DNA from 4 places in the Pseudoalteromonas sp. Z9A5 genome. Region 1 is predicted to be linked to each of the others. Evidence: predicted binding sites of a transcription regulator. Region 1 holds the regulator's gene; each other region holds the start of a gene.
The links. The regulator LexA, encoded in region 1, represses DNA repair genes until DNA is damaged. The targets are predictions, from matches to a motif close to TACTGTATNNNNATACAGTA.

Region 2: ruvC (crossover junction endodeoxyribonuclease RuvC) is a predicted target of LexA. The motif match lies at 1,822-1,841, and genes of this name have one in related genera.
Region 3: GQR56_RS12075 (SulA-like leucine-rich domain-containing protein) is a predicted target of LexA. The motif match lies at 1,491-1,510, and genes of this name have one in related genera.
Region 4: uvrD (DNA helicase II) is a predicted target of LexA. The motif match lies at 1,711-1,730, and genes of this name have one in related genera.

Annotation. Positions count from the first base shown of each region.
Region 1 covers NZ_WTLC01000018.1:63,267-66,484, reverse strand. The annotation lists gene GQR56_RS11065 (hypothetical protein) at 1-146, shown strand, start outside; gene GQR56_RS11060 (PaaI family thioesterase) at 158-598, opposite strand; gene GQR56_RS11055 (putative porin) at 717-1,496, shown strand; gene lexA (transcriptional repressor LexA) at 1,573-2,190, shown strand; gene GQR56_RS11045 (SCO family protein) at 2,530-3,147, shown strand.
Region 2 covers NZ_WTLC01000025.1:59,850-63,067, forward strand. The annotation lists gene GQR56_RS13570 (FtsX-like permease family protein) at 1-1,758, shown strand, start outside; gene ruvC (crossover junction endodeoxyribonuclease RuvC) at 1,890-2,414, shown strand; gene ruvA (Holliday junction branch migration protein RuvA) at 2,417-3,034, shown strand; gene ruvB (Holliday junction branch migration DNA helicase RuvB) at 3,042-3,218, shown strand, end outside.
Region 3 covers NZ_WTLC01000021.1:22,257-25,474, forward strand. The annotation lists gene GQR56_RS12065 (NCS2 family permease) at 1-657, opposite strand, end outside; gene GQR56_RS12070 (sel1 repeat family protein) at 772-1,236, shown strand; gene GQR56_RS12075 (SulA-like leucine-rich domain-containing protein) at 1,534-1,968, shown strand; gene GQR56_RS12080 (YchJ family protein) at 2,007-2,486, shown strand; gene GQR56_RS12085 (diguanylate cyclase) at 2,834-3,218, opposite strand, start outside.
Region 4 covers NZ_WTLC01000068.1:6,434-9,651, forward strand. The annotation lists gene yrfG (GMP/IMP nucleotidase) at 1-37, shown strand, start outside; gene GQR56_RS20465 (dUTP diphosphatase) at 53-676, opposite strand; gene GQR56_RS20470 (YacL family protein) at 782-1,150, opposite strand; gene GQR56_RS20475 (hypothetical protein) at 1,267-1,491, opposite strand; gene uvrD (DNA helicase II) at 1,795-3,218, shown strand, end outside.

The sequences.
Region 1 (3,218 bases):
GTTGCTCGCGCAGAACGTTTGATATTGGCTTTGAATCAGGCACTTCTCCTAAATGCTTTAACCAAGCTTTAGACGCAGATACATTATTACGTATATCTGCGATAGGTGCAGGTATGGAAATTACAATTTACCCAATCGAAAAATAATAGTAATTTAATTATCTTCGCTCTACGACTGCTGCGGTCATTTTTGATACGCAGCAAAGCTCATTGCGACTATTTGTAATTTTTATCTCCCAAACTGAACTGCGCTTCCCAATATGAAATGCTTTTGCTGTGGCAGTTAAAGTGCCGTTGCGAGATGCTTTTAAATGACTAGCGCTAATTTCTTGCCCAACACAATAAAATTTAGATAGGTCGACTACAAAGTTAGCTGCATAACTTGCCACTGTTTCGGCAAGGACTACGTTAGCACCACCATGTACCATGCCCATTGGATTATGATGCTCAGGAATGGCTGGCATAGTTGCTACAAGGTAGTCCTCACCAATTTCGCTTATTTCAATCCCCATGGTTTTCATCAGCGTACCTTGACCATTTATGCCCTCGTCTAGTTGTTTGCAAAACTCTAAAGTAATAGGTTGATACCAAATACTCATAACCACTCCTTTCACATTAAAAACCTAGTTTATACATTTTTAAACACTTTCGAACAGACATGATTTTAAAAATACCTAAGATAGAGCCAATTACTTCTGTTTTTGATAGGCACTTAGGATGAGAACAATCATAGTACTAACGGTATTGGCAACAAGCTTTTTAACTACTGCACAAGCTGCAATTAATAACCAAATAGATGTTGGGTTTTCTGATTTGTCGGGCTCTGATAACCGCTTTGTAGGTGCAAGGTACCGATACTTTACAAGTAATTTAGATCAACTTTCAGGTCCGCATTCAATAAAAAGTCATTTAAACCAAGTAACTAATTTTGCTGTAGGTGGATTTGCAAGCGATGATGTGGAATATGTAAATGCAGACGCCACCTATTATGGACCACTAGGGTTAATTTTAATGGGGGGAGTAGAGCGTTTAACTGATAACCAAGGCTATTGGCGTTCTCGAGACTATTTAATAAAAGGGTCGCTCGGAAAGCAAATTAATGAGGAGTTACAATTAGGTTTTAGTGTTTTTTATAATAGAGAAGAGGATCGCTCACACCTATTAAATACCTACACTAATACAGATACACAATGGCGTTACGCTCCTTATGTACGCTATACAGCAATTACTGATAATCAGGGGTGGGATTTAGAGTTAAAGCAAATTTCAGGGAAAAATCGCAATATCGAAGGGCGGGCTAATTACTTTGTAAATCAAGATTGGTCGGTTGGTTTAATAGCTAATGTTCAAAACAGTGATTACGCCAGAGATAATTACGAGTTACAAACGCAATATTGGTTTGCTCCTCATGTAGCTGTTAAATTTGGATTAGGGTCTTCCTTCGATTCTGATAGTGGTTTAAACAGTGCAAGCTTGTTATTAACAGGGCGATTTTAAAGCGTAATTTAAATTTGCGATTTTTATTTAACTGTATATACTCACAGTTAAATGTACTGTATGGAAAACCAGTTGTATGCGACCATTAACGAAGCGCCAAGCTCAAATACTCGAATTAGTTAAAGTTTTTATTAAAGACACTGGTATGCCTCCTACACGTGCCGAAATTGCACAAACATTAGGTTTTAAAAGTGCCAATGCCGCAGAAGAACACCTAAAAGCACTCGCTAAAAAGGGTGTTATTAAAATGAAGCCAGGCGCAAGCCGTGGTATTCAGCTTGTTGAGGAAGAAGAGCCTGAACAATTAGGCTTACCTCTAATTGGTCGAGTAGCGGCTGGTGAACCTATTTTAGCGCAAGAGCATGTTGAGAGTCATTGCAAAATTGACCCATTAATGTTTAAACCTGCTGCCGATTTTTTACTACGCGTTAACGGCATGAGTATGAAAGATATAGGTATAATGGACGGCGATCTCTTAGCTGTACATAAAACCCAAGTTGCTGAAAACGGACAAGTTGTAGTTGCTCGTGTTGATGACGATGTAACTGTAAAACGCTTTGAAAAAGCGGGTAAAAAAGTATTACTTCATCCTGAAAACGATGATTTTTCGGCAATTGAAGTTGATCTAGAAAATGAATCTTTTAATATTGAAGGTTTAGCTGTTGGGGTTATTCGTAACGCTGACTGGATGTAATTTAAAAACATTTTTTGGTTATTATATTTATTAATGCGTGCTTTTTAGCGCGCATTTTTTATATGGCTCATATATTAGTTACATAACTAATATAGTATTTCTCATAATTTACCTTCGTTTGCTTATTTACCGACCTTAAATCCTGCCTATTTAGTTTATGTATACAAATGCTTATAGCCTCATTTTTTGATCATGCTATTAAAAATTATGTTTATTTATAAAGCGGTTAAATTAAAAAATTGTAGTTAATTAATGCAATGTAATGGGTTTATTTCTTTTTTCAGTTATTCATTTAATGGTATTCTTTATAATCTTACTTATAAATAAATGGCTCTCTTTATGAAGCAGTTATGGCTTGGGTTAATCGTTGTTTTAGCTTTGTTTTTGTCAGCATGTTCAAATGAAAATATTCCATCAGATGTAGATGCATTAGTTTACAAAAATGCAAAGCCACTCTCTGACTTTAAGTTGAACGATCAGCGTGGCGAGTTAGTTACTAAGCAACGATTTTTAGGACAATGGAATTTAGTTTTTTTAGGGTACACAAGTTGCCCTGACATTTGCCCGCTAACGCTTGCTAAGCTAAATGCGGTGTATAAAAACTTACAAGCAGACTATCCATTGCAAATTTGGTTTTTATCGGTAGATCCAAAACGTGATACGCCAACTAAACGAAAGCAATATATAGATTATTTTAATTCTGAATTTTTAGCTGTATCGGGACCACATAAAGATCTTTTTCCACTCGTTAGGGAGCTAGGCTTAATTTATGCCATTAACGATAGCAGCGAATCGGAGTATGCAGTTGATCACAGTGCCTCGGTGGCTATGGTTGATAAAAATGGTTCGGTAAGAGCTATTTTTAAACCAGAATTTAGACAAGGTGGCGTGCCATTAATTAATGCGACTATTTTAACTGAAGAGTTTAAAAAAATAGCGGATTACTATAAAAACTAATTTATTATTTTTACCTATTTTAAAAGAGCTCTAAGACCTGTCTATCTTTCGAGATTGAATTTACAGCAGAG
Region 2 (3,218 bases), on a different contig from region 1:
TTAAATCGTGCAGAAAGCTTTTTATTACTTGCTGGTTTATTGGGTATTATTTTAGCTGCAGTGGCAATTGCTGTATCGGCAAAGCGTTATTGTGAACGCCAATACGACCCAGTTGCAATGATGAAAACGCTGGGCGGCAGCCGCTCAATGATCCGCAAAATATACATGCTACATCTACTTTTAGTGTGCTCAATGGCGGTTGGTGTTGGGCTATTAATTGGCTATGGCTTGCAAGAAGTTGCAACGAGTTATTTATCAAAAAGTATGGGGACAGAGCTACCTATGGGTGGTTTTAAACCATGGTTAGTGGCTATTAGCACCGGTGTAATTTGTGCTGTTATGTTTTCTATTAAACCTTTGTTTGATTTATTTGATATTCCACCACTTCGCGTGTTGCGTCGTAACCTAGGCGATAAACTTGCGGTAAGCCGTGTGCATTTAACCATGAGTGCATTAACTGTATTTTTATTAATGTGGTTATTTAGCAATAACATAAAAATTACACTTATTTTATTTACATCAACTCTTGCACTGATTGGCGTGTTGTTTGTTGTATCTAAACTTATATTTGGTGGCGGGCGTAAACTGGGTTTAAAACCAGGTAATAGTTGGTCGCTAGCTATTGCGTCGATTCAAAAGCGCGCTAACGTAAATGCAGTGCAGTTAATTAGTTTTTCATTGGCTATTAAATTACTGCTGTTTTTAGTGGTGCTTAAAAATGACATGATATCGGATTGGCAGTCGCAATTACCTGATGACGCGCCTAATGCATTTTTGGTTAATATTACGCAAAACGACTTAGCGCCAATAAATGATTACTTAGAGCAAAAGAATATTCAAGTATCTGAATTTTACCCAACCATTCGTGGGCGAGTAAATGCAGTAAATGGTGAGCTAGTAGCACGCGAAGTATCACTGCAAGATAATGAAGAAAAAGATGAAGATGCGCGCTCAGGTATAGGCCGTGAACTTAATTTAACATGGCTAAAAGACGAGCCGGCTCAAAACGAAGTAATAGAAGGCGAATGGTTTGGTGAAAACGCGGTAGCTGAGGCGTCTGTTGAAGAGTCGATGCTAGAGCGCTTAGACGTTAAAATAGGTGATACGCTGACCTTTTTAATAGGTGCGCAGTCATTCGACGCTAAAATTACCAGTGTGCGTAAAGTTAATTGGGCAACACTTAAACCTAACTTTTTTATTATTTTGAGTCCCGATGTACTTGCTGATTTTCCGGCGACCTATATTTCGTCGGTGCGTATAAACCCAGATCAAAAACGTGACTTTAGCCAGTTGCTTCGAACGTATCCGACTATTACAGCAATTGATATTGATAACTTTGTTAAGCAAATTCAATCAACCATTAAGCAGGTATCGCTTGCTATTGGGTTTGTACTGGCAATTGTTGTGTTATGTGGTGCGCTTGTACTTATATCGCAAGTACAAGCAAGCTTAGGCGAGCGCATGCAAGAAATTGTTATATTACGAACGCTTGGGGCTAAAAGCCGATTAATTAAAAATGCGACCTTGTATGAGTTTTTATTACTAGGTGGTTTAGCGGGCTTAGTAGCCGCATTTTTTAGCGATATAGCCTTATTAATTGTGCAACAACAAATGTTTGATCTTGCTGGTAAACTACACCCTCATATCTGGATTATTGGCCCTGTTGCTGGTGGTATATTTGTAGCTGGTTTAGGGTATTTTATGATTGCCCGAACGCTTAAGCAAAATACCCAAGGTTTGGTACGTGCTTTAGCATAAACCAAAAAGAGCAAAACCCTTTAAATGCCCCCTTTATACGTGGGCATTTTTGTTTTTGCTTTGTACTGGTAATTTATACAGTGCTCTGGCATTATTAGCGTAATTTAAAAATAATAACAATGGAGCACTGTTTGGCCATAATTTTAGGAATCGATCCGGGCTCACGTTTGACCGGATATGGCGTTGTAGCACACCAAGGTTCTAAGTTTACGTATTTAGGCAGTGGCTGTATAAAACTAGCAGATCATCCTTTTCCAGTAAGACTTAAAATGATTTACCAAGGCATTACGCAGCTTATTGAACAGTTTTCGCCAGAAACCTTTGCCATTGAAAAAGTATTTATGGCGCACAACCCCGATTCAGCTTTAAAGCTAGGTCAAGCTAGAGGTGCCGCCATTGTTGGTGCTGCAATGGCTGATTTACCTGTATTTGAATATTCAGCCAGACAAATAAAACAAGCAGTGGTGGGCAACGGCGGCGCCGATAAAACACAAGTACAGCACATGGTAAAAAATATTTTAAAGCTACCAGGTACACCTCAAGCAGATGCAGCAGATGCACTAGCAATTGCAATTTGCCATGCTCACTCAGAACAAAATTTAATTAAACTAGCGGGCAGCGCAAGCAAAATCGTTAGAGGACGTTTAAGGAAATAAATATGATAGGTCGCTTAAATGGTATTTTAGTTGAAAAACAACCACCAGAGATATTACTTGAGGTAAGTGGTGTAGGTTATGAGGTGCAAATGCCTATGACCTGTTTTTACGACTTACCAAAAGTGGGTGAAAACGCGATTGTTTATACACACTTTGTAGTACGCGAAGACGCTCAACTTTTATTTGGTTTTAATAATAAAGTAGAACGCGCTTTATTTAGAGAGTTGTTAAAAGCAAATGGTGTGGGACCAAAACTTGGCTTAGCCATTCTATCGGGTATGTCGGCTAAACAATTTGTGAGTTGTGTGAATAACGAAGACTCAACATCGCTTGTTAAATTACCTGGTGTAGGTAAAAAAACAGCGGAACGTTTGGTGCTCGAAATGAAAGATCGATTAAAAGATTGGGGCAACGATTTATTTACACCATACAGCGATAGTGCCGTAATAGAACCATTAAGTGATGCACGTATTGCTAATAATGCAGCCGACGATGCTGTATCGGCACTGCTTGCGTTAGGTTATAAATTGCCACAGGCACAAAAAGCAGTAAAATCGGTAAGTAAACCAGATATGTCTACTGAGGTTCTTATTAAAGAATCTTTAAAATCAATGTTGTGAGTAACCCATGATTGAAGCGGATCGTTTAATTGATGCGACAGAAAAACCAAACGAAGACTCTATAGATCGCGCAATAAGGCCAAAGCTTTTAGCTGATTATAGAGGACAACCGCATGTTAAACAGCAAATGGAAATTTTTATTGAAGCTGCGCGAACTCGCGGCGAAGCACTCGATCACCTTTTA
Region 3 (3,218 bases), on a different contig from region 1:
CATATCAACTACCCCATGATATTCAACTAGCCCTAAACCTAATGCAATGCAAGTTACTGATAAAATACTAATTAAAACACCGCTTTTAAAATCACGATATAAAAGAGCCGCAATAACAAAAAAGCTAAAAATAGCGAGTAATGGCCCTGCTGATGTTATGTCTCCTAATTGAACTAAAGTTTTAGGATTAGACACAATAATACCTGCATTTTTAAGCGCAATTAATGCTAAAAATGCGCCAATTCCTGTTGCGATAGCGCGTTTTAAAACCAAGGGGATGGCATTAATAATCCATTCTCTAACTTTAAATAAGCTTAAAAATAAGAAAATACACCCAGACATAAACACAGCACCTAATGCAGCCTGCCAAGTGTGCTCTAATCCTATTACAACACCGTACGTAAAAAAGGCATTTAAGCCCATTCCTGGTGCAAGTGCTAAAGGGTAATTAGCCCATAGCCCCATAATAAAACAACCAATGGCAGCAGCAATGCAAGTAGCCACAAACGCAGCACCTTGGTCCATTCCCGCTTCAGCTAGCATCGCAGGATTAACAAATACAATATAAACCATTGTAATAAATGTAGTTACACCTGCAATACATTCACGGCGAACCGATGAACCATTTTCATTAATTTTAAATAAGGTTTCGAGCATAATAAACTTACGATAATAAAAAGTGGCAAGATTTTATCACAAAAATTATCTTTTAAAGGACATTTTCCCTTGCGGTATACTAAACTATTGAGGTAACTAAAATAATGAATGAGTATGATAAAAACAATGCCCAAAGACCAAGATTTAGAGCAACAGTTAGATAATATACTGTTTTTTGTAACGCAACCAACCGATATAAACTCAGTGCAGGTTAGCGATAACAATCAACAAAGGACGCTAAATAAAGCTCTTTATTATTTAAAGAGTAAGCAACATGCCCTTGCTGCAAAATGGATGCGTTTAGCTGCAATGTCTGGCGATCATAGAGCGCAATTTTATTTAGGAATATTGTTTATTAAAGGTCAAGGCGTACCAAAAAGTATATTTCATGCTGCAGCTTGGTTAAGCTTATCAAGCTCTCAAGAACACCAACCCGCAATTGCCGCTTTAGCTGATTTACGTAAGCATATTGAAACAAAACGCTTCAAAGACGCACAATGCTATGCTGCAAGCTTATATGAACAAATTCACCAATTACAATTTTCTGATTTAATTCCAAGGACCCCATGTACTGAATAATCATTATGAATTACCTTCATCGTATTTAGTACAAAAAACCACTGTTTAAAAAAATAATATAAGTGCGAAATTGATCTCTACAATAAACGCACTACTGTATAAATAGTTACTTTAATTTGGATGAAGTTAAAGATGCTAAAAATAAGCCTTATAAATCAAATGATAAAAAATAAAATAATGTTGAGTAACATCTAAAAATGAATGACTGTACAAATAAATAGCAAAAAACACTTGCACACAAGCACTGTATAAACTACTGTATACGCATACTGTATATACAACCAGTGAGTGAGAGACATGTTACAGCCAATTACCGTAAGAACTGTTAAAAGCTATCAGCAAGATAACAAAAGCGATTGTGTTAACTTAATTCAAATAGAGGATGAAATTTCGGCTACATTTGAGTTATTAAAAGTGCTGCACCAATATAATAGCTTGAATGCATGGACGTTATTAATTGCGCCGGATCATGTTCCTAGCAAAGCTTTACTCGACTCATGCTCAATCGATACCAGTAAGCTACTTGTTATTAGGCAAAAGCATTTAGTAAATTTAGAGTACGTATTAAACTCTGCTTTGCATAATGGTAATTTTGCAGCTGTTATTACATGGACTGATATAGTTAATAACCAACTACTTACAAGCTTATCTTTAGATTTAAGTAAAACAAATACTAAACTATATTGCTTTACAAAAAATATCAAAGTCACAGAGATACCGCTTGCCCAATAAGGTTGTTAAACTAGGGTTTTATACTTTATATTAATATTATGAACTCACTAAATTCTATAATCTGTGTTTGTGGCAGTCAGCAAAGCTATGTTGATTGCTGTGAGCCTTTTCATTTAGCAACACAACAAGCTCAAACACCTGAGCAATTAATGCGATCTCGCTACAGTGCATATGTACTTAAAAATGCAAAATATGTTTATCAAACCTACGCCAGCGAAAAACAAGCTGAAAACCCAGTTAAAGAAATTAAAGACTTTGCAGATAGTTGTCGTTTTATAAAATTAACTGTTATTGACTCCGGCTACGAAGAAAATCTGGGATTTGTAGAGTTTAAAGCGAATTATTTCTATCAAAATCTTTTTTGTGAATTAAATGAAAAGTCGGATTTTATTAAAGAAGATGGCCAATGGCGTTATCTTGATGGGGTAATACACCCTGTTGCTGATATAAAAGTGGGTAGGAACGATGATTGCCCTTGCGGCAGTGGTAAAAAATATAAAAAGTGCCATTCTGAATAAAAATGTAAGCCTTGTTGGGGTTAGTTTGAACAATAAGGTTTTATTATTTTCAACTAAATATATTTTACAAATAGATTAGCCAAGTTATTAGACTTCATTGATTTTTATATTTAAAAATAAGATGATTTTATAATATTACAAAATTTGCAATCTAGGAGAACAGTAAAAAACCTTTAGTATGCTACTAGCTCAAATTCTTAACGTTTAGGCGTGTAAAAAGCTAGCCGCCCATGAGATTACCTAAAATTAAGCACATATTTTGCATTACCTTCATTTTTAAACTAACCAAATTAAACTAACAAAACTAATCGTTATTGGTTAAAGTTTTAGATGTTTTGCTGTGATTTTTAAAAGCAAACTTGATTTCGACCCAGGTCTTTTGCTTTGTACAGCTTTTTGTCAGCTAAATCTAACGTACTTTTATTATTTCTATGTGGCTGTAATGTAGAACCGCCAATGCTAACTGTTAAAAAATTAAACTCTGAATATTTATGTAAGATCCCCAGATCAATTATATTTTTCTTAAGTTTTTCAGCAACACAAAGTGCACCTTCACTACTAGTATTAGGCAAAACAACAATGAATTCCTCACCGCCATACCTTGCAACAAAATCGCTTGGTCTTTGTAAGCTATTTGTGAGTGTTTGTGCAACCAGCCTTAAAGCATTATCGCCTTGAATATGTCCGTAAATATCGTTGTATTGTTTAAAATAATCAATATCTATAAGCAAT
Region 4 (3,218 bases), on a different contig from region 1:
TTACCTAAGCGTTACCGACTACCGCAAGTTAATATAACTCAAATGACCCGAATTAACTTTTTGGGTAACGCGCTTCTAGACCTTGATATACTAATTTTGCAAAGTCTGCATGTTCTGTATCGAGGCTTTTAACTACCTCAACTAAATGCTCGTTATCTTCTTGCCCATTCCATTCTTTGATGTAGCTACCGTCTTTATAACCGTGATCTTGGCGGAAAAAATTTAACGTATTTTTACCTACGTAACCGCGATATAAATCGTCAATATTCATATCCATTTGCGCCATACAACCAGCAAAGGCACCTGCATTAAACGTTTTATCAGCAACAGCAGTCGCCGCTAATATCTCTAGTGTTTGTTTAAAGTCATCAGCTTGTTGAGCATTGCTAAGCTCAGTTTCAAGTTGCTTTGCTAAGTCTTCGTAGCTAGTTTCGCCGTCAATTCTAAGCGATAGACCAAAATGAAAAATATCAACCAACTCTAAAATAACTTGTTCAGTATCTGGTGTTTGTTTTTTCCACCATTTCCAACCATGATGATCCAACATTTCAGCACACTCAACCCAAATAGCGCGGTACCATTCAAACCCTTGAGTAAACCATTGCTCATGTACTTTAGTATTCATGGCGTTTTGCATTTCTAGCATCACTACTAGCTTGTTTAAATTGGCAGACATATCAGTTCCTGTCGTTTTGGTTGGCGTAATTTTCGTTGGTGTAATAATACAGATAAAATGCTAATTGTGCATTGCTGTATATTTTCATTAGTGTGCTAATTATGTTTATCGTGACGTCGTAAACTCATGCCAAGAATCAATTAAATCAATAAAATCTTCAAAGCCACAACCACTGCTTAAACCATTTTCTTCAAGCGCTAAATCGTCATCTTGATACGCTATTAGGTCTTCGCTATCTTGATGAAGCGCATGGGCTTCAAATAATGCTTCGTCTTTCGTTAATATTAAATTTATTTCTTGGCCTTTTAGCGTTAGCGGCTCATAGCTTGAACTTACCGATGCAATAAGCGCTTGCACCATAGCTACTTTATCTTTGCCTATTTCTTCGTTTAGCCAGCGACCAATAATGGCGTGTTCGCTGCTTATTTTAATACGTAGCCCGCTAATAGGATCGCGAATAAATTGGTATTCCATAGGGTTTGCCTGTAAATCTTTAATTGCGTAATTATATACGTAAACGCCCGTAAACCACAGGATATATAAAGCAAAATAGCGCCACATGGGCGCTATTTCACTCAATTTTAAAGCCGTTAACTTCGCGATCTATAACGCGCTGCGTCAATAATAGCCCATAAGTAAATAATAGGCACAAGTACAAAACCTACAAGCACATAAATTAGTGCGTAACTTATTATAATAGCGAGTGCAAAAAATATAGCCGCTAAAATACGCCCTTGCACTAACTGCCCTAAACCAGGAAAAAATATATTACATAATGCTGCGATTACGTTACCGCCAGAACCTTGATCCGCCATACTAACCTCTGTATTTATTTAATTTTATAATTATTTACCTACACACTCTATGCCAATTTATTAAAGCTTACAAATCAAATAGTTAAATTAGTCTAGATTTAGAGAGTTGGTAAATTTTGCTAAAATTAGGTCAAATTAGCAATTATTGTTATCCGTTTACACTTTTTTATTCGCTTAATTAATTAGCAAGTTACTCGTTTTGAACACTATTTTATAAATAGCTGTTTATAAAAACAGTATTTTATTTAGCCTAACAAAAACACCTGTTATACTGCCCACAATATTGATTAAAAAGGCGTAACGATGGACGTTTCACAATTACTCGATGGCTTAAATGACAAACAACGCGATGCCGTTGCAGCCCCACTACAAAACATGCTGGTATTAGCAGGTGCTGGGTCTGGTAAAACACGAGTGTTAGTTCATCGTATTGCGTGGCTTATGCAAGTTGAGCAAGCCTCCGCTTACAGTATTTTTGCAGTTACCTTTACTAATAAAGCCGCTAAAGAAATGCGTGGCCGCGTTGAAGAAACACTAAAAGCGCCTGTAGGTGGTATGTGGATTGGTACTTTCCATGGTTTATCGCATCGTATTTTACGTGCTCATCACCGTGAAGCTAACTTACCTGAAGCCTTTCAAATTTTAGACTCTGACGATCAGCTTCGGATGATCAAGCGCTTATTAAAGTCGATGAATATTGATGATAAAAAATGGCCTGCTAAACAATTTGGCTGGTACATAAGCGCCAAAAAAGATGAAGCACTTCGCCCTAAAGATATTCAAGCATACGATATTAACGAGCAAATGATGCTGCGTGTTTACGCCGCCTATCAAGAGGCCTGTGATAGAGCCGGCTTAGTTGATTTTGCCGAGATATTGCTACGCAGCTACGAAGTGTTAAAAAATAACCCTACGTTACTGCGTCATTATCAGCAACGCTTTGCACATATGCTCGTAGACGAGTTCCAAGATACAAATACCATTCAATATGCTTGGTTAAAGTTACTTGCTGGCGATACTAACAGCATTATGATTGTAGGCGACGATGACCAAAGCATTTATGGTTGGCGTGGTGCTAAAATCGAAAACATTAAACGTTTTTTAACTGACTTCAGCGCAGAAACCATTCGCCTTGAACAAAACTACCGTTCAACCGCGACTATTTTGAAAGCATCTAATGCATTAATTCAAAATAACTCAGAGCGTATGGGTAAAAGCTTATGGACCGACGGTAACGATGGCGAGCCAATCTCGATTTATGCAGCATTTAATGAGTTAGACGAAGCACGCTTTGTAAGTAGCAAACTACGAAGCTGGTTAAATGCAGGGAATGCCCTGCAAGATGCAGCAATTTTATACCGTAGTAACGCGCAATCTCGTGTACTCGAGGAAGCCATGCTACAAGAAGGCTTAAAATACCGTATTTATGGTGGTATGCGATTCTTCGAACGACAAGAAATTAAGGATGCGCTTTCGTATTTACGTCTGGTGGGTAATCGTCAAGACGATGCCGCATTTGAGCGTGTAATTAATACGCCAACACGCGGTATTGGTGATAAAACATTGAGCCATATACGCGACTGTGCACGAGCAGAATCGTTACCGCTTTGGTATGCCGCAAAAGCAATTGTAGAACAACAGCATTTATCTGGTCGTGCTTCTGGCGCAGTAAGTAAGTTTGTAGAACTAGTTGAACAAATTGAAGATAAAATTAGCGATCTAACTTT